DNA from 3 places in the Bacillus thuringiensis genome. Region 3 is predicted to be linked to each of the others. Evidence: riboswitches for the same ligand, from Rfam matches in the RefSeq annotation. Region 3 holds a riboswitch; each other region holds the start of a gene.

Region 1 (10,059 bases), 2.4 Mb from region 3:
CATTACAGAGCGAAAAAAGACAGAAGAATTGTTAAACAAATCAGATACGCTTGCAGCAATTGGTCAATTAGCAGCTGGTGTAGCTCATGAAGTGAGAAATCCTTTAACTGTAATTAAAGGTTTTATACAGTTATTCCAAATTAATAAAGAAGATCAAGAAAAATATTTTGATCTTATGCTTTCTGAAATTGAAAGGATAGAAGCGATCCTGCAAGAATTTCTGTCAATTGCTAAAACAGATGAGATAAATACAGAAAAGAAAAATATTTATCAAATTTTTAAAAATGTCGTATCGTTAATGAATACAAAAGCAATTATGACAAATATTCAAGTTGAACTATTTACGGATGACAAAGATATAATTATTGAATGCTCAGAAAATCAATTGAAACAAGTATTTATTAATATTTTGCAAAATTCAATCGAAGCTATGCCAAATGGTGGGGAAATTTCAATTCACATAAAAGAAATAAATGATGATGGTGTCATCATTCATGTAATAGATGAAGGAATAGGCATACCTGAAGAAAGAATTAAGAGATTAGGTGAACCTTTTTATAGTACGAAAGAAAAAGGGACTGGTATTGGATTAATGTTAAGTTATAAAATTATTGAAAGTCATCAAGGGACAATTAGTATCATGAGCGAGGTTGGTGTCGGGACAACGGTAACTATTTACTTACCGAAAGTACAAAGTAAACAACCTCTGTCGAATTGTGACGATAAATGTATAGCAGTACGCACTAGTAGTAATTCTTAAATCACTTAATACCCAATAACAAAGCGATTAGTGAAAGCTAAGCTTTTTGTTATTGGGTATTTTTATATTAAATTTAGTAACCTTTACTTTTTCTTTACCTTTGTTTTAATTTCTATTAAGTTTTAAACATTATATTAATATTTGTACAAAGCAATGTATAGAAAATGTACATTACTTTTAATATAGAAATGTGATTATTATTTGGAATATTGTAAGGAGGAGATTATGACGAGGTGAAAAAGCAAGAGAAGAAAAGTGGTAGAGTATTACCTCTCCGGTTAAATATTTTATTCCTTTGTGTATTTTTATTATTTTCTGGCATTATTATTCAGTTAGGGAAAGTGCAAATTTTTGATGGAGAAACATATAAAAATGAAGTAGAGAAGAGAGAAAATGCAACCGTGGGCCTTTCTGTACCACGTGGGAAAATATTTGATCGTGAAGGAAATCCAGTAGTTGATAATAAGTCTTTACGTACGATTACATATACAAAGGTGAAAGGTGTAAAACAAGAAGAAATATTAAAATCAGCAAGACAACTTGCAGACATTATTGAAATGCCACAAGAAGATATTGATAAGTTAACTGAGACTGATAAGAAAGACTTTTGGATGCAATTAAATCCAGAACTTGCTCAAGACTTAGTATCCAAAAAAGAAATAGATAAGTTCCGAAATAAGGATATTACCGGAAAAGAGCTAGACAAAAAAATAGAAGATTTAAAAAGGAAGCGCGTTACAGATAAAAATCTTCAAGAACTAACAGCTAAAGATATAGAAGTGTTAGCTATTAAAAGTAAAATGACCTCAGGTTTTCAAATGGCACCTCAAATTATTAAAAAGGACGTTAGTGAACAGGAATATGCGGTGATTAGTGAAAATTTAGCGAACCTCCCAGGGGTAGATGCATCAGTTGATTGGGAGAGAATCTATGTAAATGATGGTCTATTCCGTTCTGTCCTTGGTAACGTTTCAAATGCTGATGAAGGATTGCCACGTGAAAGATTAGATTATTATTTAGTGCGTGATTATAGTCGAAATGATAGGGTCGGCAAAAGTTATATCGAACAGCAATACGAAGATGTACTTCATGGTACAAAAAAAGAAGTAAGAAGCATTGCTGATAAACAAGGAAATACTATTAGAACGGAAACTGTTACTGAAGGGAAAAGCGGTAAAAATTTAACTTTAACAATAGATATGGAATTGCAAAAAAAAGTAGAGGAGAGCATAGAAAAAATATTAAAACAATATAAAGGATCAGAATCAATGTTAGACCGTGCTTTCGTAGTGATGATGAATCCCAAAAATGGTCAAGTATTATCAATGGCTGGGAAAAAGCTTGTAGAAAAAGACGGGAAAATGGAAGTAGAAGATTACGCTTTAGGCACGCTGACTAGTTCTTATGAGCTTGGATCAACGGTTAAAGGTGCGACAGTGTTAACAGGGTTTGAAACAAATGCAATAACTCCTGGAACACATTTTTATGATGCACCTATGAAGTTTAAAGGAACTAAGGAGAAGAAGTCTTGGAAAAATTTTGGTGATATAGACGATCTAAGAGCGTTACAAGTATCTTCAAACGTTTATATGTTTAATATAGCATTAAAAATTGCTGGAGTGGATTATGTGAAAAATAGTTCACTAGATATTAAACAAGAATATTTTGATAAAATGAGGTATTATTTCAGGCAATTTGGATTAGGCGTACAAACTGGTATTGATTTACCAAATGAAACTGCAGGACAAATTGGAAGAAAAGATCATCAGCCTGGTTTCTTATTAGATTATTCTATTGGACAATATGATACGTATACACCACTTCAGCTTGCACAATATATTTCGACTATCGCAAATGGAGGGTATCGAATGAAACCACAAATTGTTCAAGAGATTAGAGAACAAACCGTTCAAAAAGATGAGGTTGGTAAAGTAGTACAATCAATAGAACCCGTTGTTTTAAATAGAATCGATATGAAACAAGAATATATTAATCAAGTAAAAGAAGGATTTAGAAAAGTATTTCAAGAAGGAGATGGAACGGGAGTAAGAGTGTTCCAAAAAGCACCATATAAACCAGCTGGTAAAACAGGGACCGCACAAACTGTATATGGTGGAGAAAATGAAATTGGGCGAAATGCGAAAGGCGATCGTAGAGAATGTTATAACTTAACATTGGCTGGATATGCGCCATATGATGATCCAGAAGTAGCATTTTCTGTTGTAGTACCGTGGGTTGAAAATGATAAATCGGGCATTAACTCCGATATTGGAAAAGAAGTTTTAGATGCTTATTTTGATTTGAAAAATAAGCGATTAACTGGTGAAGCGCCAAAAACAGATAACTCTAAAGAGAATTAAAATGGACGAAACGTCTCTAGCATTCATGTGAACTAGAGGCGTTTTTATCTGGGGATAGATTGGAAATGAGGTATATATGAAGCTGTTTATTCTAAAATATTGGAGGAACATATGTAGCTACATCTTAATTATAATAGGGGTTATTTTTATTAATAAGTCATTTTTATTTTGTATGGTAGAAGGAATTTCGATGCAACCTACTTTAAATGAAAAAGATTATATACTTGTTAATAAGGTAAACGTCTGTTTATCGTCTTTTCATTATGGGGATGTTGTCATCATAAAAAAAGAAGACGAGCCTATTTACTATGTGAAACGAATTATTGGATTATCGGGGGATAATATACAATTAAAAGAGGATGAGGTATATATTAACGGTAAAAAGCGTGATGAGTCGTATATACATTTAGATATGTTACAAGTATCCAATCGTTTTTCAAATTTTAGAGAAATAAAAGTTCCTACGCATAAATTATTTGTGTTAGGTGATAATCGTAATCATAGTAAAGATAGTAGGAATACACTTGGACTTATTGATGAGTCAAATATAATAGGTAAGGTAGAAATGGTATTTTATCCATTTGATCATATAAAATGGATAAAATAATTCTATTAACGATTCACATTTTATAAAATAAATCATATATTGATAGCATAGGACAAGCAGAAAAGCTTGTTCTAACCTCACAGAACACTCCTTATCACGGTTAGGCATCTACATAGGTAGATGCTTTTTTTATGTTGATGACTGAAAATTATTTATCAACATAATGTAACAAGCACTTTAGGACTATTAGGGGACGATTACATGTACAAATAACAGTATGCTTAATTAAAACAGTGAAATGTAAGGAGTGAGGAATAAGTGCTAAATATTTTAGTGGTTAATTTTCCAGCAGAGGGACATGTAAACCCTACATTAAATTTAGTAAAAGCCTTTACTGAACGAGGGGATCACGTACATTATATTACAACGGCAAACTTTAAGGATAGAATTGAAGATTTAGGAGCTACTGTACATACTCATCCGGATCTATTAAAGGAGATTTCTATTGATGCTGAAACCTCATCTGGGTTAAATGCTTTCTTTCATGTGCATGTTCAAACTTCTTTATATATATTGGAAATTACGAAAAAATTATGTGAAAGTATAAATTTTGATTTCGTAATTTATGATATATTTGGCGCGGGAGAGTTAGTAAAGGAGTATTTACAAGTTCCAGGTGTAGTTTCCTCACCTATATTTTTAATTCCTTCAGAGTTTTTGAAGACATTACCTTTTCATCCAAATGCAGATATACCATTCCAACCAGAGGAGATCTCTGAAAAATTACTAAATCAGATGGAACATAAATTTGGAGTAAAACCAAAGAATAATCTTCAATTTATGAATAATAAGGGTGATGTTTGTTTCGTATACACAAGTCGTTATTTCCAACCTAATAGCGAATCGTTCGGAGAAAATAACATTTTTATTGGACCGAGCATTTCAAAGCGTAAAACAAATATAAAGTTTCCACTGGAATCACTTAAAGAGAAGAAAGTTATTTACATTTCAATGGGAACACTGCTTGAAGGACTCGAACCATTCTTTAATACTTGTATTGATACTTTTTCAGATTTTGATGGGATAGTTGTAATGGCAATTGGTGATAGAAATGATATTTCAAAAATAAAGCAAGCGCCAGATAATTTTATAATTGCTCCATACGTACCTCAATCAGAAATATTAAATGAAGCAGATGTTTTTATTACACATGGTGGTATGAATAGCGTACACGATGCCATTCATTATAATGTCCCATTTGTAATAATACCGCATGATAAAGATCAGCCTATGATAGCGCAAAGATTAACTGAGCTTGAAGCGGCACATAGACTATTGAAAGAACATGTTAATGTGCACACTTTAAAAGAGGCTGTAACAGATGTTCTTTCAAATGAAAAGTATAAAAATGGTATAAGAAAACTGAATGATAGCTTTATAGAATGTGGTGGTTCAAAAGAAGCAATTGCAGTTATTGAATCTCTTTTAAATAAATAATTGTAATAATATAAAAGCATAGAGGTTCTCACCTTTATGCTTTTATATTCCTATCCAGCAAATTGCACAGCAGTATTTGCATGTAAAAAAGCAGTATCAAAAACGGGAATAGTGAGATCATTTTGGGAGATGAGTAAAGGTATTTCAGTACAGCCTAATAATATACCTTCAGCGCCGTTTTGAATTAATGATTTTGTAATTTGTAATAACTTTTCTTTAGATGTTTCTGAAATGATCCCTCTACTTAATTCATCTAATATGACATGGTGGATAAAAGTTCTTTCCTCGTCATTTGGGATAATTGTCTCAATGTTATATTTCGCTAATCGTGATTTATAGAAATCTTGCTCCATCGTTTGTTTTGTTCCTAATAGTCCGATACGTTTTATATTCTGTTCTACCATTTCTTTAGCACTTACATCACCAATGTGAAGAAGCGGGATAGATATTGCTTGTTCTACTTCCTCGGCAAATAGATGTACGGTATTTGAACACATTAATAAACATTCAGCCCCAGATTTTTCAACTTTCTTTGCAACTGTAACTAGTTCATTTTTCACTTCTTCATATTGATGGTTTTGTAATAAAGTAGTTACTTCACCAAAATCCATACTATATAAAACTAACTTTGCATTTTGATCGTATTGAGAGAGTGTAAGCGTATTAATATGTTTATAGTATAATGATGTAGATTCCCAACTTAATCCTCCAATCAAACCAATAACTTTCATAATGCATTCCTCCCGAAACGATTTTGAATTCATTATTTCACAATTCCGATAAGAAAACAATGATTTAAATGTGCCATTTAACAAAAAATAAAAATAGTAAGAAAAGTGTTGAAATTTACACTTTTTAGTGCCATAATACGAATTACAAATTAATACTTATCCAGAGAGGTGGAGGGAACGGCCCTAAGAAACCTCAGCAACCCCTATGCAATTTTATAGGAAGGTGCTAATTCCGCAGAGGACACGTTGTGTTTTTTGAAAGATAAGAGGATTCTTGAACGTGAAAGAAAATGACCTCTTATATAAGAGGTCATTTTTTGTTGTATAGAAAGGGAGTGTAGATGCATAATTCATTTTTAAATTAAATATAGAGTAATAAAAGTTGACTAATATGAGAGGGGAATTGTAATGAACAAATTATCAACAAAGTTAGTAGTAGCAATCGGTATTGGAGCAGCATTATACGGGATATTAGGACTTTGGGGATTTTCTATTGCACCGAATACATTTATTAAACCAGCATTAGCTATATTAACTGTTTTTGGAGCATTATTTGGTCCAGTGGCAGGACTGTTAATCGGACTTATAGGTCATACAGTAACAGATACGATTGCTGGCTGGGGGATTTGGTGGGGCTGGGTTATTAGTTCAGGGATTATTGGTTTTTCGATGGGTCTTATTCAAAAAAGAGTTGGTTTTAGTGTGAAAAACGGGTCGTTTAACAAGGGGCATATTTCTTATTTAGCAATTACTGGGTTAGTTGGTATTGTCATTGCTATTATATTTGCTGGGGCATTCGATATTATTGTGATGGGAGAACCATTTGACAAAATTGTTATACAAGTATTAGGAGCAACAATTTCCGATGTTATCGTTTTCTTAGTAGTTGGATTGCCACTTACAATTGGCTTGGCAAAATCTAATAAGAAACATACACATTTAAAAATTGAAAAGTAGGGATGTTAACATGCAACCAATTATTTCGTTTGAACAATTTACCTTTCAATATGGGCATGCTGCGCAGCCTACTTTAAGTGATATTACCTTTCATATATACCCTGGAGAAAAGGTGCTAATTGCTGGACGAAGTGGTTCAGGAAAGTCGACATTAGCTCATTGTATCAATGGGCTAATCCCATTTTCTTATGAAGGGATTAGTACTGGTAACGTTTTAATTGCTGGAAAAGATCCGCGAAAAGGCAGCATTTTCGAGCAGAGTAAAAATGTGGGAACAATTTTGCAAGATCAAGATGCTCAATTTATTGGTCTGACAGTAGAAGAAGATGTAGCTTTTTATTTAGAAAATGAATGTGTAAATCAAGATGACATGAAAAAGATTGTTTCGGACTCATTAAGAAAGGTGAAGATGCATACGTTTCATAAACAAAGTCCACATGAATTATCAGGAGGTCAAAAGCAAACAGTTTCTCTTGCTGGTTTATTAACAACAAATGCGGATATATTATTGTTCGATGAACCGTTAGCGAACTTAGATCCACTAAGCGCCGTACATACGATAGAACTTATGAAAGATATACATGAGCAATATAATAAAACGATTGTCATTATCGAACATAGGATAGAAGAAATTTTAAAGCTGGATTTAGACAAAGTTATATTAATTGATGAAGGTAAAGTCATTGCAATAGGAACACCAAAAGAAATCTTAGCGTCAAATATATTGCCACGTATTGGCTTAAGAGAGCCTATTTACATCGAAGCATTAAAGAGATTACATTTTGATCGTAATAATGACGTAATATATCCAATGGAAAACCTTCAAAAAGAAAAGATAGGCAACGTTCTAAAAGAGTGGATGGAGAAACAAGTCATATTAAAAGGTAATACTAAAAACAAGGAATTACTTAAAGTGGAGAATTTATCATTTTCATACCCTAATAAACAAAAAGTATTAGAAAATGTAAACCTTTCAATATATGAAGGAGAAATTGTGGCACTATTGGGACATAATGGAGCAGGGAAATCCACATTAGCTCATAGTCTTATAGGCATAAACAAAATAAAAAATGGGAAAATCTTGTTAGAAGGTGAAAATATTAGTTCTTGGTCTATTCGTAAACGTGGGAAAATCATATCTTACGTGATGCAAAATCCAAATCATATGATTACACAGCCTACTGTTTTTGAAGAAGTTTCATTTACATTAACATTACATAATTTTTCTAAGGAAGAAATTAAGAATAGAGTAGAAGGAACTTTAAAAATTTGTGGTTTATATCCATTTCGTAATTGGCCAATTCAAGCACTAAGCTATGGGCAAAAAAAGAGATTAACAATCGCATCTGTATTAACAACAAATCCTAAGCTTATCATATTAGATGAACCGACAGCGGGACAAGATTATTATCATTATAAACAATTTATGTCGTTTATTAATAACCTAGCTAAAAAGGGTATTTCATTTATTTTTATCACTCACGATATGAATCTCGCACTAGAATATGCAGACCGTGCAGTAGTTCTACATGAAGGGGAAATTATTGCGGATAATACAGTGTCTAATGTATTTGGTGATCAAGAAACGTTACAAATAGCTAACTTAAGAGAGAGTTCTTTAACCAAGCTTGTTAAATTTAGTGGGATTGCATGTCCGGAAAAATTTATGGAACTTTATTTAGATAGTAATAGGAGGGAGGAAGGTGCATAGTACATATTTTCATCGTATGGATGGGGTAGTGAAATTGTTTTTATTTATTTTTTGTATGACGCTTACTTTTTTGTTTTTTGATTTTCGGGTGTTGCTAATATTATTTATCATTGGGTGTATCGGACTCAGCATTGCTAAAATTCCATTTCATAAAATTTTAATTGTTTTTAGTGTCATATTTACATTTAGTTTATTAAACTCTGTCATGATTTTATTTATTACACCAACTCATGGATCTGAATTAACTGAATCATATACCTCGTTTTTACATATTGGATATGCAACGATTACATATGAAACATTATTTTATGCAGCTACACTTTCATTAAAGTATTTTACGTTATTACCATTTACACTTCTTTTTATATACACGACAGATCCAAGCGAATTTGTAAGTAGTTTAAGTAAACTTGGTATCCATTATAAGATTACATATGCAATAAATATTGCACTACGTTATATTCCTGACATCCAGTCTGAGTATAAAATTATTAAACACGCGCAAGAAGCGAGAGGAGTGGCTTTTGAAAAAGGAGAAGCAAGTTTATGGGTTCGTATGAAGAACCGTGTTTTAATTTTCTGGCCACTAATCATTCATTCTCTAGAAAGAATAGATACGGTTTCAAATGCAATGGATTTAAGAGGATTTGGAAAGAAGGATAAACGTACATGGTTTTATACAAGTAAGGCGAAACGTAAAGATTTCATCGCTTTATTTGCCGGTGTTTTCATATTCATTGTTGCGGTATATTTAAAATTAAACGTATTTCAAAACTTTTGGTATCCATTTTAAAGCACTCTTTAAACGAGTGCTTTTACTTATTTTTATGTAGACATGCTCAAAAAAGGGATATACACATAATGTATAATACGAACCAGTTAAAATGATCAACTACCTATTAGTTTTCAAACCAAAAGGAGGAGAAAATATGAGTTACGGTGGTTCTTGTGGTTTTGGTGGAGGTTTCGCTTTATTAGTTGTGTTATTCATTCTATTAATAATTGTAGGATGCAGCTGCTGGGGCGGAGGATACTAATTTTTAATTAGTCTTCACAAATGTAAACTAAAAAAACATTGAAGATACTTATGTATCGAAACAAATAAAAAAGGAGCAACTATGCCCCTTTTTTATTTGTTTAAATGCGTATTCTTACTATATTTCGGGAACGTAATCGTTAAAGTTGTTCCTTTACTAACGATACTTCGGATTTTTAAACTTCCATGCATCGTCTCAATAATCTTAACAGCAACCATCGTACCTAAACCAGTGCCTTTTGTTTTTGTACTAAAATACGGTTCACCGAATCGATTTATTTGCTCCTGTGACATTCCAACTCCGCTATCTTCAATTCGTATTTCAACTTTACTATTATTGATAGATGAGGAAATATTTAAGGTACCACCATTAGGCATTGCTTCAATACTGTTTTTTATTAAGTTTAAAAAACATTGTTGAAAGTGCTGTTTATTACCAACAATGGTTGCCTCAGAAAAA
Region 2 (10,059 bases), 1.3 Mb from region 3:
GCTTCGACACCATCCATCTCATCCATAACAAGATCCATTAAAATAATATCCGGTCTTAATTGCAGTGCTAATTCTGATCCTTTTTTTCCATTTTCAGCTTCCCCTACTACTTCAATATCTGGCTGTGTAGATAAATATGCCGATACACCCATACGAACCATTTCATGATCATCGACAAGCAATACTTTTATCATACTTCTCCCCCTCTCTCAAGCATAATCGGTACTTTCACTTCTATTTGTGTACCTTTGGCCGGGAAACTAAGTACCTTGAGTGTCCCACCAATTTCATGAACACGCTCTTGCATCGATCTTAAGCCATAGGAACCGGCTTTATTAACGCCTACTTCAAACCCAACACCGTCATCAATGATTTTTAAAATCGCATATTGATCAATTTTTCGAAGGCGCACTTCTGTTTTCTTTGCCTTCGCGTGTCGCAACGTGTTTGATAGCGCTTCTTGCACAATACGGAATAAATGATCTTCTACACCTTTTTTTAATTCTATTGGCTCAATAAGCCATTCAATTTTCATATGTTGTTTTCGCGATAATTCCGTTAATAATTCCTCTATACCTTCTGTCAGTTTCTTTCCTTCCAATTGTACAGGACGTAAATGAAGGAGCAATGCTCTCATTTCTGATTGAGCATTTACAACCATATTTTCAACAAGTTGTAATTGTTTTTTTGTCACATCTGGAAATTCAGTTATTTGTTCATTAATCGCTGACATCATCATCGACATTGCGAAAAGCTGCTGACTTACTGAATCATGCAACTCCCTTGCTAAACGATGCCTTTCTTGAGATATCGCTTCTTGTCTCATCTCTTCATTCCAATGAGCTCGTTCATTCGTTACTTTTTGAAAGAGTCCCGCTTGCTCCTCTAATCGACGAGCCAGAGCGATTACTTTTCGTTCCACTTCATGAAATTCATCATCTGCAGTAAACGAAACATCGCTCGGAAAATTCCCTCGCTCTACTTCAAATAGAAAAGTATTTAATCCTTGTATACGCTGCTCTATATAGTAACCGATTGCATATCCTACAATTCCCCCGATAAGTAAACTTGTAGTCATAATAAACAAGCCAATTGGAACAGAAGCGATGGATTCCTTCCATAATAAATCATACACTTGTTGCTCGCTTTTCCATACATATACAATTGTACAAATGAGTGCGATACTAACAGAGGACAACATAGAATAACGAATATACATCCACGAAATATTTTTTTGTTTCTTCATTATACTTTCCTCACTTCCGTGTCGCCTACGACAAGCGAAGAAATAATTTTAATACGACGAGGAGCCTCTTTATACTGCTCTGTTCTAAATGTAACATTGCGGTTAAACCCTGTCTCTTCATGACCTGGCAAGAGCACACGGCCGACAAGAACAGAATGATTTAAAGAAAGTTCAATATCATATGGCACATATAAACGAATATTACCAACGACACCTCGAATAACAATTACTGTTTCTCCTTCTGGAATCATAGCAGTTGTTAAATCCATTTCCACATCACAAGCACCATATTGAACATTAATATCCTCAAGTTCATAAATATGATCCATCATTCGTACATTGCCTACAAACATATTTTTCAAATATGGTTCTGTACGATATATTTGCTTCTCTTCGTCTATAATCCCTTTTTCTTTAATTTCAACCTTCATTGCTTTTTGCTGATGTCCTTGTTGAATCAATTGATAACCAATTAAAGCTAAACAAGCAAATACGACAAGAACAAATGCTGCTGATGAAAATAAGAAGAATAAAAATACGATACCACCAACAAATAAAAATACATTTCCCCGTACATAACGATTCTTTTTACGATAATGCCTTCCAAACATAAGCATAATAAATGCAAAAATGAGACCACCTGGTTCAAAATGTCCAAGTATCATATCAAGAAAAAGACCGAATCCAAATATGATGAGGAGCATCCCCATTAATTGTGTCTTTGAAAAATGTTTCTTCATTTCAGCTCCCCCCCTTCTTGTCACATATACATAGAAGAAAAGGCATTGCTTTCCAACACCTTTTCTCCTATCACTATATCATAAGCCTGTTTTATAATATACTACTATTATTTTGTTAACTCTTTCGTTAACGATACATCATTCTTTTCCTTCATTTCACGCTCAAGTTTTGCAATTTTCATATCAAATGTGTCACGCTCATGCTCTTCATTCATACGAGTTTCTAAGTCACGAATGTGATCTTCAATTTCTTCAAATCGTAAGAACGGATTATTTTCATCCATTTTATGCATCGCAGTATTCATACGACGATTTGCATGTGCCATATTTTCACGTGCCATTAGTTCCATACGCTTTGCGTGCATTTCTTTTAATTTATTTTTCATTTCAGAAAGACGACGCTCTAACTCATCAATTTGCTCTACAACACCTGCATACATTTCTTCTAATCGAGTTACTTGCCCTTCATAATAAGCTACCTCTTCTAAAGCACGTTCGTGCAATTGTAATTCGCCTGCTTCTTGAGCAATGATAGCTTGCTTTGATCTTTTGTTAACGAAATAGCGTGCTTGCTCAAGCTCACGAGCAAAGTTAGATTTTAATGTTTTATGACGTTCAATTAACTTCTCAATTTTTGTTATTTCACGCTCACTATCACGTAAATATTGGTTTAACATCGCAATTGGATTTTTTCTTTCCTTCTCATCTAACACATTATGAAAATCAGCTAAAATTGCATCGCGTACACGTCCGAATAAAGATTGTTTCATTATAAATCTTCCTCTCTTCTACTTTATTTATAATTTGATTTATTGTTTTAGTTTTTCATTAATTTGTTCCACTCATCTTCAAAGTTGCTATATGGTTTAGAACTTTCTGGAGCAGACTCAACAACTACATCTTTTTCTTTTTTCCACTCACGGTATCCGTAGTATAAAACCACTAAAGCAGCGATACCGATTAATGCTGGTGAATGAGAAAGTGCAATGGATAAACCGATTAAACCAACAATACCCCAAGCTAACTTTCCAAAAAATGACTTAGCTCGCACAAATGATTTATAGCTCCAATATACAACTCCTGCTCCGATTGCGAATCCTACAATACCAGCAAGACTACCAAGAGCAATTAAAGCCAAAATACCGGCTGCGATAAACGCTAGAAATTGTTTCATCTTGTGCTTGCCTCCCTTCGATTTGATACTCTTATCTTAACTATTTTTTCATCTTTCCATAACGAGCTTAAGAACCGTTTTTAACTCAGACTTAAGACCGAGTCATATTCAGCCCTTTACGCAAAAAAAACGTGCAGAGTCTATTCTCTGCACGTTTTTTAATTACTAACGTTCATATTAAATTAAGCTGTTTTATGATACTCTTTTTTCTCAGCTACTTTCGAAAACCTTGGAAACCCAATTAAAATAGAAACAATCCCACATACTCCAACTAAAATTGGATAAAATGCATATGGTAACAATTCAACCGGAGATAACGCTGCAAATCCTGCTGCCGTTAACATTTGGGCACCGTATGGAATTAACCCTTGCACACAACATGAGAAAAGATCTAATACACTCGCTGATTTACGAGGGTCTATTTCATATTGATCTGCAATATTTTTTGCAAGCGGGCCTGTAAAGATAATTGAAATTGTATTATTCGCTGTACACATATTCGTCATACTCACTAAACCAGCAATACCAAATTCTGCTCCTTTTTTCGAACGAATATTACGAGTTAATACATTCATTAAATATTGAATACCACCATTATATTGGATTAATTCAACCATACCGCCAATTAATATAGCAAGTAACACTAACTCCATCATACCGCCCATTCCAGTCGTTACACTTTTAAAGAAACTTTCTAACGTGTAACTTCCATCTATAAGACCGATAACACCAGATAGTACAGTTCCACCAGTTAATACAATAAGTACATTCCAGCCAAGTAGCGCTGTAATAAGTACTCCTGCGTACGGTAAAATCTTTATCCACTCAAAGCTATGCGCTTTAATCTGCGTATCACTTCCTGAAGTAACTATTACTAATAGTACAATTGTAATAATAGCCGCTGGTAATACAATTAAAAAGTTCGTTTTAAACTTATCTTTCATTTCTGTTCCTTGTGAACGAACAGCTGCGATTGTTGTATCTGAAATAAATGATAAATTATCACCAAACATCGCTCCGCCAACAACAGTAGCCATCGCAAGTGCAATTGAGATATCAGTTTGACCACTAATACCTACAGCAATCGGTGCTAATGCTGCAATTGTTCCCATTGATGTTCCCATCGCTAATGAAATAAATGCACCAATAACAAAGATTCCAGCTACGATAAATCCTGGTGGCAAAATAGTTAACGCTAAATTAACAGTTGAGTCTACTCCACCCATTCCTTTAGCAGTTTCAGAAAATGCACCTGCAAGCACAAAAATTAATACCATAATCATAATATCCGGATTTCCTGCACCTTTAGCGAACCGCTCGACTTTCACATTAAAACTTTCTTTACGATTCATCACTAAAGCGACTCCTACAGCAATTGAAATCGCTACAAGTATCGGCAATTTATAGAAATCACCTGTAATAATTCCAGAACCAATAAATAGCGCCAAAAATATCCCAAGTGGTAATAAAGCTAAACCATTTCCTCTCGTTTCTTTCAAAGTACCATCTCTCCCTAGTTTCAACCTTTTTTCTAATGAATAACAAAAGACCTCTTCCGACGAGAAGAGGTCTTATACATCTATAAGAAACACTCTTCTCATCTTTCAAGCACACGCTTGCTGGATTTGGCACAGCACTCTGAAATCGAGTCCGCTGCCGAGGCATCGTAGGGCCAGTCCCTCCGCCTCTCTTTATAAGAAGGTTTCATATTTATTTTTTAATAATAATTTCTTCCCTAACTTTACTCGCTTACAAAACAAAAGTCAATTATTTTTTGTATAGATTTTTTTGGTAATTATACAAAAATTTGAATACAATAATCATTTTAACTTTTCGATTTCTTCTTCCAATATTGAAATCCAATAAAATTCACTATTTTTTATTGTTGCTAATATCCATTTCGTCGTGTACCAAACTAGCTCATAATCTTCCTTCGTGACATCGCCACTTTTATAAGCGTCCTCTAGCTCCTCTTCATCTAATACATACACCTTACCGCTAGGTAATAATACTACATCTAAATATAAATCATCAAAATACGGTAAACCACGGTCATCTATTTCATATTCTTTCGTCACATCAATATAATATTGCACTAAATTGTGCCTATCATCTAACATAGCTGTAATCGCAAAGTTCTTTCCATTAATAAAATATTGAACCCATGTATACCCATTACCTGCAATACAAATTTCTTTACCATCATATTCTTTACAACTAGGCTCTCTCACCTTTTTTATATCCAGTATTCCGAGCATTCCCTCTTCTACTTGCTTAACCGTATAACCCTTTTCTATTAGTCTCTTCCACGAAGAACCATCACCATATTTACGTTTCATTATGTCTGCTCCTCTTCTATATACAGAAAAGCTCCCACATATTATGTGAGAGCTTGTTCATATTATAATTAAGCTGCTTGACCTTTTTCAGAAATCTCTTTCAAATAAGCTTGTCCTTTTTCAGCGTCATATTGACCTTCCCACTTAGACATAACTACAGCTGCTAAAGAGTTTCCTACAACGTTAACTGCTGTACGAGCCATATCTAAAATACGGTCAATACCAGCAATGAACGCTAAACCTTCAGGTGGAATACCTACTGTACCAAGTGTCGCTAATAATACAACGAATGATACGCCCGGTACACCTGCAATACCTTTTGATGTAACCATTAATACAAGTAATAATGTAATTTGTTGCGTAATAGATAACTCAATACCGTACATTTGCGCCAAGAAAATAGCCGCAATTGCTTGATATAAAGTTGATCCATCTAAGTTAAATGAATAACCTGTCGGAATAACGAAAGATGTAATTGCTTTTGGGCAACCGAATTTCTCCATTTTCTCCATGATTTTTGGTAAAACTGTTTCTGAACTTGCTGTAGAATATGCTAAAATCAGCTCGTCTTTTAAAATCTTAAAGAATTGGAAAATGTTAATTCCAAATATTTTCGCTGTAAGTCCTAAGACAACTACAACGAAGAAGATCATTGCTCCATATACAACAATTAGTAATTTTCCTAATGGAATTAATGAAGCAAGACCAAATGTAGAAACTGTAACTCCAATTAGCGCAAACACACCAAATGGTGCAAATTTCATAACTTGGTTTGTTACGTAAAACATCGCATCAGCTACACCTTGGAAAAATTGAAGAACCGGTCTTCCTCTTTCACCAATTGCTGCTACACCTAAACCAAATAATACAGAGAAGAAGATAATAGCAAGCATATCTCCGTCAGCTAATGACTTCATAATGTTCGTTGGAACAATATTTACAAATGTATCTGCAAATGAATGACTTTGTACTTGCTCTGTCGTATGTGTATATTTCGAAATATCTGTCTTTGTTAACTGCTCCATATTTACGCCTTTTCCTGGTTGGAAAATATTCGCAATTAATAGACCGACAATAATTGCAATTGTTGTAATAATTTCAAAGTAAATAATTGTTTTTCCGCCTAGTCGGCCCAATTTTTTTACATCGCCAACACCAGCAACCCCAACAACAATACTTGCTACAACAATCGGTACAACGATCATTTTAATTAATCGGATGAAAATATCACCAATTGGTTGTAAATAACTCACTACCGCCGGATTGCCAAAGAAAATCGCCCCAACTGCAATACCAAGCGCAAGTCCTATTAATATTTGCCATGCAAGTCCTATTCTTTTCATATTTGTTGTAACCCCCTCTTCGATGTTTCACTCTATCTCTCATTCTATCTCTATAAAACTTGAAATTAAGAGTATTACATATTATTCGACAATTCACTACATTTTGTCCCTGTTAAAAATCATAAATCAAAAATTAAAATCTGACAACAAAATAAGTTTGCCCGAACGCAAATAATTTTCTTGACAAAAAGTAGACTCATGTCAGAAAACCTCACATGAGAACGATTCCTCACTAGTGTTTTATTAGCTTTTCAAGTAATATTTCACCTCATAAAAACTCTTAGTTTTCTCCTTAATTTCACAGATAAATCCCAAAATATACCTTTGTTACACAAGTAAATAACATGTAAGTACTATGACAATTAAAGTTGAAAAATGATAAATTCCGACAAAACTTAGCAATTTTATAAAGTTTTCTTTACATTATGATTACAACGATAGACACTCTTCTTCTTATGATATATAACATTCATAGGGAAAGGAGTCAGACAACTATGAAAAAGAAATTTGCAGCGTTTAGTGTTTTAGCAGCAGGAACGATTTTTGCTTCCCCGTTACTTTCACCCGTATACGCTGAAACAAATCAAGATAAATTATCTAACATTCAATCTGAATTAGAAGGCAAACAAAGTGACTTACAAAATAAATCAGTCGAGAAAGAACAAATAGAAAAAGAAATTCAAGAATTACAGAAGAAAATCGATGAATTAACTACTTCTATTAATAAAAACGAGGCTGAATTAAACGATACAAAAAAAGAAATTAGCAAAACTCAACAAGTAATTACTGACAAAAAGAAACATATTGAACAATTACAAACAAACATAGATACACGTCAGGAAGTTATTAAACAACGATTACAATCTATGCAAGAAAAACCTCGTACAAATATCATTACAGAGGTACTAACAAATTCTTCAAATATTGCCGATCTTGTTGATAATATGTACTCCGTAAGTTTAATATTAAACAATGATACAGATATTGTAAAAAAACAAACATCTGATCAAAATGCTGTAACTACAGAAAAAGAGGCTGTTGAGAAAAAAGAACAACAACTGAAAGAATCTGAGCAAAAACTAGAACAAAAACAGCAAGAATTACAAAATAACCAACAACAGCAACAAACTCTTATTAACGATCTACATACGAAAGTAGCAAAAGTAGATTCAGAGATTGAAGGATTAGAAGAATCCAAAGGCATTTTAGAAAATCAGCGTCAAGCTGTTCAAAAAGCAATTGAAGAAGAAAAACGGGCCGAAGAAGCTCGTAAAGCGGAAGAAGCTCGCCAGGCAGAGGAGGCTCGCAAACAACAAGCTACTAAATCTGCTCAAGCAACTCAAGCAGCCCCAACACCACATGATACAAATATCGGTGGCTTTATCAAACCAGCAGCTGGATCAAAAACTTCCGGATTTGGTGTACGTTCTTTAGATAACCATAAAGGAATTGACATCGCTGCTTCGGGAACGGTTCCAATTATCGCCGCTGCAGATGGCGTTGTTATTCGTTCAGAATTATCATCTAGTTACGGAAACGTAGTGTATTTATCTCACCGTATAAACGGAAAAACATATACGACAGTATATGCTCATATGAATAGCCGTTCTGTATCGAATGGACAAACTGTAAAACAAGGCGATCAGCTTGGATTTATGGGGAACACGGGCCAATCATACGGACAACATTTACACTTCGAACTTCATCTTGGAGAATGGAATGTCGGCAAGACAAACGCAGTTGATCCATCTCCTTATATCGGATTATAAAAAACCTCGGTGCCTACCGAGGTTTTTTATTTACACTTCACACACTATAGGCATTCTACATAGACTATAACTAAATGCCTATAGTTTACGGGGTGATTAATATGAATACACAATTACAACAAGAAATAGAAGAAGCTAGGGAAACGTTTATTGGCCGAATATTTACATTTGGCGGCTCAGCGTTATTTTTAATCGGTTCATTCATCGCAGTCGTCACAGCTTATAAAGCATATAATCGTTTATTAAATACTTCTACAACATAATAAAAAGACGGAGATTTCTCCGTCTTTTTATTATGCAAACATTTTAAATATGCCTATAGCATTTAAAAATACAATTATTACAGTTACCGGAATAACATAACGAAGTAAGAAGAACCAAATGTTAAATAACGTTTTCCCCTTCGTTTCCGTCACTTCTAATTCTTTCATCAACAACTCTTTACTCATTTTATTTGGTACAAATAATGAAATAGCTAGTACTCCTAACGGTAACAATACGTTACTTACCGAAAAGTCGACTAAATCAAAGAATGTTTTTCCAAATATTTTCACGTCACTCATAATCCCAAATGATAACGCTGATGGAATACCGACCGCAAAAATAAGAATACCAATTAATAATGATGCTGACGGACGCTTCTTCTCGTTACCTTTCGCAACAGATGCTACTACAATTTCAAGCATTGAAATGGCAGAAGTTAAAGTCGCAAAGAAGAATAAAATTAAAAACATAATAAAGAAAAATTGACCAAATGGTATTTTTGCAAATACTGCTGGAAGGACGATAAACAGTAATCCCGGTCCTTCAGTCGGTTTAACTCCTAATGCGAAAATCGCTGGGAAGATTGCTAATCCTGCAAGTACTGTAACAAAAACAGTTAAACTTACAATCGATGTTGCTGATTTCGCTAAATGTTCTTCTTTCTTTAAATAAGAACTATACGTTACCATTACGGATGCACCTACTGTTAGAGAGAAGAAAGATTGTCCCATCGCATATAAAACCGTATCTGCTGTAAGCTTTGAAAAATCTGGTTTTAAGAAGAACTCTACTCCAGCCAAAGCACCATCGAGTGTTAACGCACGAACAATAATTGCAATAAATAAAATAAATAATAGCGGCATCATGTACTTACTTGCCTTTTCTATACCTTTCTCTACACCTTTACTTACAACAAAAATCGTACAAAGCATAAAGATAAATTGTGCTCCAATCGCACTTAACGGATTTGAAATCGTTTCACCGAACAATTGTCCATAATCAGCTACTCCATTCCAGAAACTTCCTGTCACACTATAATATAAATAAAGTAAAATCCATCCACCTACAACACTATAAAAAGATAGTACACTAAAACAAGTAACAACTCCCATACGACCAATCCAAGGATATAATTTGCTATTTGGCACTAGTACTTTATAAGCTGTAACCGCCTCTTTTTGCGT
Region 3 (10,059 bases):
AGCAAAGCATTAAGATTGCCATGGACCAAGCGTATATTATTAATAATTTTTTATCCCCTACTTGATCAGATATCTTTCCCACTAGTGGATATACAAGTGCTGATGTTAAAGCAAATAAGCCATACGCCCAGCCAAATTGCGAGAAGCTATTTCCAACGTTTCGAAGCAATAATATATAAAAAGGAAATACCATACTTCCTGCCATCATGATGATACTTTGCGAAGCCACAAATCTTCTATATGTCATTTCGTATACTCCCTATAAAATAAATTCACAAATCTCTCTTCTGAATCTACTTCCTTCTTTTTCTTGAGAAATTCTTCAATACGAGGATATGCCCTCTTTAACTGCTCTTTCGTTGGATAAGAATAATACGGCAAATAGTAACTACCGTTATGCTTTAAAGTAACATCAATCATCTTCCGAATGACATCCTCTGTTTTCTTTATCTCACTCTCTGAGCGTCCCTGGTTAATCAAAAGAACCAGCGCAAACATATCATCTTTCGCATAGGACAAAACTGCATTTTCATTCTTTTCCACGTAACGAATCGTAATGTTGAGTAAATTAAACTCTTCTTCATTTAATGCGTTACGTAAATCATCTATATACTCCGTGAAAGCATCTATAGGCACAAAGTATTCTTGTAACACTTCGGTCCTATTTGGATTTTCATATTCCATAAAAGCACTATCTGATCTCATAACATTATTACGCGTCTCATACTTTCCATCTGTACGTTCAAAATAACCTCTTTGTATATCCCAAAATGTATTCTTTCCCCAATCACTATAACGTGATAACCCAAGTAAAAATTTAGGTGCAGCTATAATATTTTCTTCCTTTAATTCACTGTACTCTTCTCTCATATTTTGATTTTGTGCCAAAGTATAATCCGTCACATACATCTCTTTTAAAAATGAATTTGGAGCAACAGAAATACGCGCTAAGTGCATACGAACATTCTCATCTCTTTTCACTTTCTCTTTGAAATAAGATGCGTATTCTTTATAATCTATCATTCTCGTGTGCATTTCATATAATTCATCATCTGTTAACTTCAGCGTCACATCTAAAATAACTCCAAATAAACCGTAACCACCAATGACATATGGAAATAACTCTACATTTTCTTCTCTACTTACATTACATACCGTGCCATCTGCCATTAACAATCTGAATGACTCTACTGTATCAATTAGTGCCTCATGACGAATATCACGCCCGTGTACATTTACACTTAATGAACCACCAACAGTAAAAATATTTTGAGACTGCATGACCTGTACCGCAAGGCCATATGGATTTATTTTCTTCTGAATATCATTCCACGTGACACCACTTTGAACTGTAATCCGCTTCTTCTCTGGATCGAATTCTAATATTTTATTATATCCTTTCATATCGAGCATCGTGCCATTCGGATAATATGTCTGTCCTCCTTGGCTATGTTGCATGCCTGCAATGGAAATTTTCTCTCCTGAAACTTTTGCATCTCGCACTAATTTTATTAACGAGTGCTCTTCCGTAGCACTTTCAACACGTTTTATTTTTGTCGGAAGCAATTTACCTACATCACTCATAATAGGATGATCAATTTGTTTTTTATACGTATGTACAGACGTTGCAAGCAAAACCGTATATGCGACAATGACCACTGCTATCTTTCTTTTTTTCAAAGGACACTCTCCTTATTAGCAACAAAAAGAGATACCCGTTCTTTCAGGTACCTCTCTTGACAGTGATTACTTTGCTGCTGGCAATTGTATTGGATCAAATTTATCATACGATGTAAACTTTGCATCCGTAATAATGTGCGCTTTATCCTTACCATTGCTACTCATAACCATATCTATCTTTGCTGATTCATATTTAAAATCTTTTGTAATAATATATTCCCCATCTATTTCTTCTATCTTTGCATTTTGGCCTTGTAGCATTTGTTTCTGCTTTTCATCCATACTAGCTAGCATACTCTCTGTCTCTTGCCCTTTTAATGCAAACTTCAGTTTATAATTATCTCCACTTTTCTCCATCTTTACTTTATTTAAAATTTCCGATGGAATCTCTAAATTATCTACCATTCCTTGAGTCGCGTTCATTCCGTTAGCATTTAATTGTTCCTCTGGTACAGACATCACTTCACCCGTATTAGGATTTTTCACCTGACCAGCAATTTTGCCACCTACATCATAAACAATAACCTCTGTACCAGAAACATTCATTTCAGAACGAGAGTTTTTTTTCTTCGGCTCTAGTTGCATTTTGGCCTTCATTACATTCATCTCTGTTCCTTCAGCCTTTATTCCCACATCATATGTCATCGTTACATTTTCTTCGTTTTTAAAAGCTTCATTCGCTTTATTGAAAACATCCTTCGCTGTTAATTCCTTTTCTTTCTGCACAGCTTCTTTTTTCGGTTCATCAGTCTTTTTTGTTTCCTCATTACTACACCCTACTCCTAGACCGACTGCAAGTACTAGACTTGAAATTAAAATAAGTTTTTTCATAACGTCCCCTCCTTCCCAAAAATAATATCATCTCTATTCCTATGAAATCTATATAATTCGTAATATTTATCTTTAAATTTATTTCCTATATAACAACATGTTTGAGAAAAAGTTTAAATATGATGTAAATAATAACAACTCATTTCAGGAGGTCATTATGAAAGCGATTATTTGCACAAAGTATGGACCACCTAATGTTCTCCAGCTTCAAAATGTAGAAAAGCCTAAACCTAAAAAAAATGAAGTATTAGTTAAAATTCACGCAACAAGTGTATCGACTGGAGATTGTAGAATACGTGGCTTTAATAGCCCCCTCTTATTTTGGATTCCTATGCGGATCATATTAGGTTTCAGAAAACCGAGAAAACCTATACTTGGCGTAGAGTTATCCGGTGAAATCGAAGACATTGGAACAGATGTAACACAATTTAAAAAAGGGGATCCAGTTTTTGCATTAACAGAACTCAACCTTGGTGGTTATGCCGAATACACATGCGTGCATGAAAGTGGATTAATAGCATTAAAACCTACCAATGTGACCTATGAAGAAGCTGCTGTTATTCCTTTTGGCGGAACTTCAGCATTGCACTTCCTTAGAAAAGGACAGATAAAAAAAGGGCAACAAGTACTTATATACGGCGCCTCTGGGTCAGTAGGGACGGCAGCCGTACAACTTGCTAAATACTTCGGGGCGACTGTCACAGCCATTTGTAGTAGTTCGAATTTCGATTTAGTAACAGCTTTAGGGGCAGACAACGTAATTGATTATATGAAAGAAGATTTTACTAAGCGGGGCGATCACTACGATATTATATTTGACGCAGTTGGAAAATATAAAAAGTCTCTTTGTACAGATGCATTAATGCCTAATGGAAAATATGTATCTGTGAACGGAATGATGGCAAAGGTCAGTAAAGAAGATATGAACCTACTAAAACAACTAGCTGAAACAGAAAAGCTAAAACCTGTTATTGATAGAATTTACCGATTAGAAGAAGTTGTAGAAGCCCATACGTATGTAGAAATGGGCCATAAGAAAGGAAATGTTTCGATTACCTTAAAATAAAATATATTCTGAAAATATTATTGACAATTCTTTTTGTACGATTTACTATTAGTACCATATTTAAAACTACATACACATACTCTTATCAAGAGTGGCGGAGGGACTGGCCCGATGATGCCCGGCAACCGAGCTTATGACGTATAAGCTAAGGTGCTAATTCCTGCAAAACGAGTTTTCGTTTTGGAAGATAAGGGAGGAATCTATTTCGTCTATTCGGCACCTCTCTTATTTTTGGGAGGTGCTTTTTATTTTGGAACGTATATGAAGGGGGATTTATAGATGAAAAAGGTATTATTAAGCATTGTAAGCGGAGCAGTATTATTATTAGGCGCATGTAGTGCGAGTTCAGATAAAGAGGTAAAAGCATTAGACGAGAAAAAGATTACTGTCGGTGTAACAGGTGGACCACATGAACAAATTTTTGAAAAGGTAAAAGAAGTTGCAGCAAAAGATGGTCTGGAAATTGATATAAAAGTATTTAATGATTATGTAGCGCCAAACGTATCTTTAGATGAAAAAAGCCTTGATGTAAATAGCTACCAAACGAAATCGTATTTAGATGTATTTAAAGCTGAACGCAATATGAAATTAGCTGAAGTATTTTCAACAGTAACATTCCCTATGGGCGTATATTCTAAAGATATAAAAGATGTAAAAGACTTAAAAGACGGCGATGCGATTGCTGTACCAAATGACCCAACGAATGAACTTCGAGCTTTAAAATTATTTGAAAAAGCAGGGGTTTTAAAAGTTGATCCAAAGGCTACAGAAAAAGCGACTGCAAAAGATGTAATTGAAAATCCAAAAAAATTAAAGATTGTCGAATTAGAGGCATCTCAATTACCAACGCAACTAAGTGAAGTAAAAGCAGCTGCAATTAACACAAACTTTGCATTAGGTGCAAAATTAAGTCCAGCGAAAGATTCTATTTTCCGCGAAGGAAAAGATTCACCATATGTGAACTGGGTTGTTGTTCGTACTGAAAATAAAGATGATGCCGTTGTAAATAAATTAAAGAAAGCTTATCAATCTAAAGAAGTAAAAGAGTTTATCGAGAAAAAATTTGATGGTTCAGTTTTACCATCTTGGTAGGAGCTGACGATAATGATTGAATTTAAAAACATATCCAAAGTATTTTCAACAAAAAAAGGGACTGTTGAGGCTCTTAAGTCTACTTCCCTTAAAGTAGAAAAAGGCGAGGTATTTGGAATCATTGGGTATAGCGGCGCTGGTAAAAGCACATTGATTCGATGTGTAAATTTATTAGAAAAACCAACGACAGGAAATATCATTGTAAACGAACAAGACTTAACAACGTTATCGACAAAAGAACTAGCAAAAGCGAGACAAAAAATCGGAATGATCTTTCAAGGATTCAATTTACTTAAAACTGTTACCATCTATGAAAACATTGCATTACCTTTACGCCTTGCTGGCATTCCAAAAGCGGAAATTAAAAAAAGGGTAGAAAAATATTTACGCATTGTCGATCTTTTCAATCGAAAAGATGCTTATCCAAGTGAACTTTCTGGCGGTCAAAAACAGCGCGTTGCAATTGCACGTGCACTATCACATGAGCCTGAAGTGTTATTAAGTGACGAAGCAACGAGCGCTTTAGATCCAGAAACAACTGATTCTATTCTTGATTTGTTATTAAAGATTAACGAAGAAATTGGAATTACGATTTTACTCATTACACACGAAATGAACGTTATCCAACGTATATGCGACCGCGTTGCCGTTATGGAACATGGATCTGTAGTCGAAAGTGGGACTGTGAAAGATATTTTCACAAACCCACAACATGTAACAACGAAGAAATTTGTAAATAGCGCCTTTGCAGCTAAAATTCCAGAAGAGGTACAGAAAGAACTACAGAATACTGGAGAAATTGTAACACTTTCATTTATTGGCACTACTTCAGGTGAACCTGCCTTAGCTGTTGCCACAAAACGTTTCCAAGTGTATCCGAATATTTTATCCGGTAATATTACGCAGTTAAAACATGAAGCATATGGGAAACTAGTCGTTCATATGCAAGGAGAACAAAATGAAATCCACCGTGCTTTATCATTTTTACAAGAGCAAGGAATCATTGTAGAAGGAGGTAGAACAGATTATGGGAAACAAGTCCTTTTTGGATGAATGGGGTAAAGTCATATGGGAAGCCACAATTCAAACCTTTCAAATGACATCTATTTCATTACTTATCTCTATCCTTATTGCATTACCACTTGGCGTCACACTTGTTTTAACGAGACCTGGTGGGCAGCGTGAAAATAAAATCATCTATCCTATTCTTAATACGGTTATTAATATCATTCGCTCTCTTCCATTTATCATTCTATTATTCTTCATCTTACCTTTTACAAAGTTTCTAATGGGAACATCCATTGGCGTGCAAGGGGTGATCGTACCACTTGTCGTCTTCACAGCTCCCTATATCGCACGTTTAATGGAGACGGCTTTACTAGAAGTAGATCGCGGTGTCATTGAAGCCTACCAAGCGATGGGCGTTTCTACTATAAAAATCATTTGGCATGTTATGGTGAAAGAAGCTCGTCCCTCCCTTGTACTTGGATTAACAATTGCAACGATTGGCTTAATCGGCGCAACAGCAATGGCTGGTCTTGTAGGTGCTGGCGGGCTAGGGGACTTAGCATATCGCTTCGGACATTTACGCTACGAACCAGAAGTAATGTATGCAACCGTCTTTATTCTAATTATCCTCGTTCAAGGATTACAGTCTTTAGGTAATGGTGTTGCACGAAGACTGAAGAAAGATTAAAAAAGAAGGTATCTCCCCAGGGGGAGATACCTTCTTTTTATCCCGCATTAACGGGCAGTAAGATCCCGCCTCAAAATTCAGCGGAAGCAAAAAAGTTAGGCGGGGGAATCACTGCCCGTAAAAGCCCGATTGGTTCAACTAATAATCAGTGGGGGATGAACCCCCCACTGATTAAAGTTTCACTTTACCTTTTAAATCCACCTTCTGAATGAATAACTTGCCCCGTAATCCACTCAGCTTCTTCACTTACTAAAAATTTAATGAGTCTAGCTGCATCCTTTGGCTCACCAATTCTGCCAAAAGGAAACATCGGCTTTAACCCTTGTTTTATCTCTTCATTCATCCATCCTGTATCGGTTGGTCCTGGATTAATTGCATTCACTGTTATTCCTAAATGAGCTACCTCTGCTGACAACGTACTAGTAAGAGCATCAATAGCTCCCTTCGTTGTCGCATAAGCTAGTTCTCCTGCCATAGGACCTTGAAATTGCCCCGAAGTAATATTAACAATTCTACCACCAGATTTCTTATCAAATCCTCGGGCAAATTGACTACTGAGCAATGTAGTCGCACGAATATTCACCATATAATGCTTATCTAATTCTTCAGCAGTCAACGTAGAGAAATCATTATTCGTAGAATATGCTGCATTATTAATTAATATATGAGGGTACCCTAATTGTTCAGTAACTTTATTTATAAGCTCTTTCGGTGCATCATTCCGAGTTAAATCTAACTCCATGCTCGATACTCTAACACCATTTTGTAATAGCTCTTCTTCTAATTGTATTTGTTCATTTTTATCAACGCCCCATGGCATCTCTTTATCATAATCCGTCCAGTACGTAAAAAATATATCGTATCCTGATTCAGCTAATTCTTTGCAAATTGCTGCGCCTATACCGTCTAGACGACTTACGCCTGTAACAACTGCTACTTTATTTTTTAATTGGTTCATCATATACTCCTCCAAGTTTAAAGGACGCATATTTTATATAAGAGATATAAATTTCCCCACCTAGACCTCTGTCCTTACAAAAGGGATGTACAAGCCAACTATGCAGTCCTTGCATGATTTACAAATAGCTAAATAAACCCTCACTTATGAGAGCAAAATTTATCTATCTAGTAGTTTCTAATCATTACAAGTTCATCCACATATCTAGTCTTTGCCTCCTTTTGATATATCTCTATTATTAGTCTATCAAAAAAGATGAAATGTTACAAAAAATAAAACAATTACTCACAACATATATTCGTTCACATTTCCTCCATTGTGAATCTTTTCACAATGGATATATAATAAACTTGTAAATATAATATTGGAGGGATTTCAATGGTTATCAATTTTTTAAGAACTGATAAACGTGCTACTTTCATATTATTATTATTACGGCTTTACATAGGGTATACATGGCTCGCTGCTGGGATAGGCAAAGTCTTCGGACAATCTTTTGACGCAAGTGGTTTTCTAAAAGGTGCTATTGCTCAAGCATCAGGTGACCACCCTGCAGTACAAAGTTGGTGGGCAGATTTTCTTCAACATTTTGTTCTTCCAAACGCAGACCTATTTAGCTTTTTAGTTCAATGGGGAGAAATTTTAGTAGGTCTAGGTTTAATTTTAGGCGGATTAACAAAAACAGCTGCATTTTTCGGAATCATAATGAATCTTTCATTTTTATTAAGCGGAACTGTTAGTGTAAACCCAAACCTACTTATTTTGACTATGTTCATTTTAGTTGCAGGGCAAAACGCTGGACGTATTGGATTAGATGGCTATGTTTTCCCTAAACTTTTCCGTAAAAACAACCACGGAACATATAAATTAAGTAAAACTGCGTAGTAACAGTTTACTTTTAAAATATAAATAAGAAAAAGAGCCTATAGGCTCTTTTTCTTATTTATCCTAATTTAAACTTTTAACGAGCCACGAAAACCTCTGGCAGCATAGTAAGAGTCTGCTCCATTGTGGTACACGAAAACATGACCGAAGCGATAATCGCAAAATAGAGCACCACCGAGTTCTCGAATATCTGAAGGTGTTTGTACCCAACTTGATGATTTCATGTCAAAATCGCCAAGTTGTTGCAATTCCCGATATTGTTCTTCTGTTAATAGTTCAATGCCCATAGCATTGGCAACATCAATAACGTTATTTTCTGGTTTATGTTTTTTTCTTGATTCTAACGCCTCAAGATCATAACAAAGACTTCTGCGGCCTTTAGGACTCTCCTTTGAACAATCATAGAAAGTATATTTGTCCTTTTCTTCATCATAACCGACAACATCCGGCTCACCGCCAGTTACTTCCATTTCGTTAAGTGACCACAATTTTTCATTATTAGTAGTCAGCTTCGTTTCAACTTTAGCCCATTCAAGACCTTCATGGCGGTTCATGTTTTTCTCAAAACGAGCTTGCAATACTTTCAATAACTCTTCACGTTTTTCTACTAGTAAGTCATTTTTATTTCCTGTCATATTAGTCCTCCCTGATGTGTGTACTGATAGTAGTTTAAGTATATATTTTATAATAAATCATCTCAATATGAAGACTGTTTCAACCTTATGTATATCCTGTACAAATATCCATTATAAAGTCCTAAAACCCTCCATACTCTCTCCAAGAATATAGTGTGAAAACCACATCAAATTCTGTTGCATAATAGCTACATTCATTCCCAGCTGATTAGGACTATATGCCATTCCTTTAAATATAATTAATTCTGTATCAACTTCCATACCCCTTAACCCTTGATATAGCTCATATGCATTTGCAGTCGGAATTCTTGCATCTTTTTCACCATGTTGGATTAAGGTAGGAGTACAGGCCGATTTAATATATGTCATTGGTGATGTTTTCGTATATATTTCTGGATCATTCCATGGATTATCCCCTAAATACATCCTAATAAAGTAAGGAATATCTGTATTTACATAATGAGTGCGCCAATTAGTAATTCCACCACCAACTGAAATAGCTTTAAATCTACTGCTAAATGTAGAACAGAAAGCTGATATATATCCTCCGTTACTCCATCCCATAACTCCTACTCTATCTGTATCTACTATCCCTTGATCAACTAGTTTATCCACCCCTGATATAACATCATCGTAGTCAGCGATTCCCTGTTTTCTATAGTTTGCTTTTAAGAATTCATTACCATAACCAGAACTTCCTCTGTAGTTTGGCTCTAAAACGATAAAGCCTTTTTCGATAAACTGTTCAATCGGATATTTCTCATTGAAACAGTCTGAAAATATCGGAAAGGATGCCCAAGCCGGCCCACCGTGAATTACTACTAATAAAGGATATTTTTTATTAGTGTCAAACTCTACGGGGGTTGATATAACACCCTCTATTTCAAGACCATCACTACTTTTCCATGAGATGACTTCCCTCTTACTTTTAAGCTTCCCTTCGAAAAAGCTATTCTCATCCGTTATTTTTTTATCATCCAAATAGATTTCAAAGGTTTCATTTGTTATAGCCTTATTATAGGTTATATGATTTCCATCCTTTGTTATAGAGGCATCCATTATAAAGCCATCTACTTTGTCGCTTAATGCTTCCACAGTGCCACCTTCAGCTAGTAATCCAATACGATAATTCGTTTTATCCTGCCATCTAATTAAAATGCCTTTAGCTGTCCACTGTAATGGCGTAACCGTACTATCAAAATTTGTTAGAGGCTGA

What was found. A riboswitch is a leader RNA that binds a small molecule or an ion and turns the genes downstream of it on or off. The one in region 3 is predicted to bind S-adenosylmethionine.
Region 1: it holds a riboswitch for S-adenosylmethionine, as region 3 does, so the genes downstream of both, AC241_RS13190 (ECF-type riboflavin transporter substrate-binding protein) here and AC241_RS01005 (MetQ/NlpA family ABC transporter substrate-binding protein) in region 3, are expected to answer to the same signal.
Region 2: it holds a riboswitch for S-adenosylmethionine, as region 3 does, so the genes downstream of both, AC241_RS07575 (Na+/H+ antiporter NhaC family protein) here and AC241_RS01005 (MetQ/NlpA family ABC transporter substrate-binding protein) in region 3, are expected to answer to the same signal.

The regions. Positions count from the first base shown of each region.
Region 1 covers NZ_CP012099.1:2,551,505-2,561,563, forward strand. The annotation lists gene AC241_RS13165 (PAS domain-containing sensor histidine kinase) at 1-760, shown strand, start outside; gene AC241_RS13170 (peptidoglycan D,D-transpeptidase FtsI family protein) at 994-3,120, shown strand; gene lepB (signal peptidase I) at 3,197-3,727, shown strand; gene AC241_RS13180 (macrolide family glycosyltransferase) at 3,986-5,164, shown strand; gene AC241_RS13185 (aspartate/glutamate racemase family protein) at 5,215-5,895, opposite strand; SAM riboswitch class I at 6,049-6,164, shown strand; gene AC241_RS13190 (ECF-type riboflavin transporter substrate-binding protein) at 6,304-6,852, shown strand; gene AC241_RS13195 (ABC transporter ATP-binding protein) at 6,863-8,563, shown strand; gene AC241_RS13200 (energy-coupling factor transporter transmembrane component T family protein) at 8,556-9,356, shown strand; gene AC241_RS32905 (YjcZ family sporulation protein) at 9,493-9,600, shown strand; gene AC241_RS13205 (sensor histidine kinase) at 9,693-10,059, opposite strand, start outside.
Region 2 covers NZ_CP012099.1:1,429,004-1,439,062, reverse strand. The annotation lists gene AC241_RS07600 (response regulator) at 1-194, opposite strand, end outside; gene AC241_RS07595 (sensor histidine kinase) at 191-1,246, opposite strand; gene liaF (cell wall-active antibiotics response protein LiaF) at 1,246-1,986, opposite strand; gene AC241_RS07585 (PspA/IM30 family protein) at 2,094-2,756, opposite strand; gene AC241_RS07580 (lmo0954 family membrane protein) at 2,804-3,160, opposite strand; gene AC241_RS07575 (Na+/H+ antiporter NhaC family protein) at 3,343-4,659, opposite strand; SAM riboswitch class I at 4,755-4,860, opposite strand; gene AC241_RS07570 (ribonuclease FAU-1 family protein) at 4,981-5,499, opposite strand; gene gltP (glutamate/aspartate:proton symporter GltP) at 5,568-6,842, opposite strand; gene AC241_RS07560 (murein hydrolase activator EnvC family protein) at 7,337-8,611, shown strand; gene AC241_RS34725 (hypothetical protein) at 8,713-8,874, shown strand; gene AC241_RS07555 (sodium-dependent transporter) at 8,905-10,059, opposite strand, start outside.
Region 3 covers NZ_CP012099.1:166,471-176,529, reverse strand. The annotation lists gene AC241_RS01025 (MFS transporter) at 1-247, opposite strand, end outside; gene AC241_RS01020 (FAD-binding oxidoreductase) at 244-1,680, opposite strand; gene AC241_RS01015 (DUF6612 family protein) at 1,747-2,511, opposite strand; gene AC241_RS01010 (NAD(P)-dependent alcohol dehydrogenase) at 2,669-3,577, shown strand; SAM riboswitch class I at 3,657-3,771, shown strand; gene AC241_RS01005 (MetQ/NlpA family ABC transporter substrate-binding protein) at 3,857-4,669, shown strand; gene AC241_RS01000 (methionine ABC transporter ATP-binding protein) at 4,682-5,722, shown strand; gene AC241_RS00995 (methionine ABC transporter permease) at 5,697-6,365, shown strand; gene AC241_RS00990 (SDR family oxidoreductase) at 6,550-7,326, opposite strand; gene AC241_RS00985 (DoxX family membrane protein) at 7,702-8,208, shown strand; gene AC241_RS00980 (DUF4256 domain-containing protein) at 8,277-8,843, opposite strand; gene AC241_RS00975 (S9 family peptidase) at 8,955-10,059, opposite strand, start outside.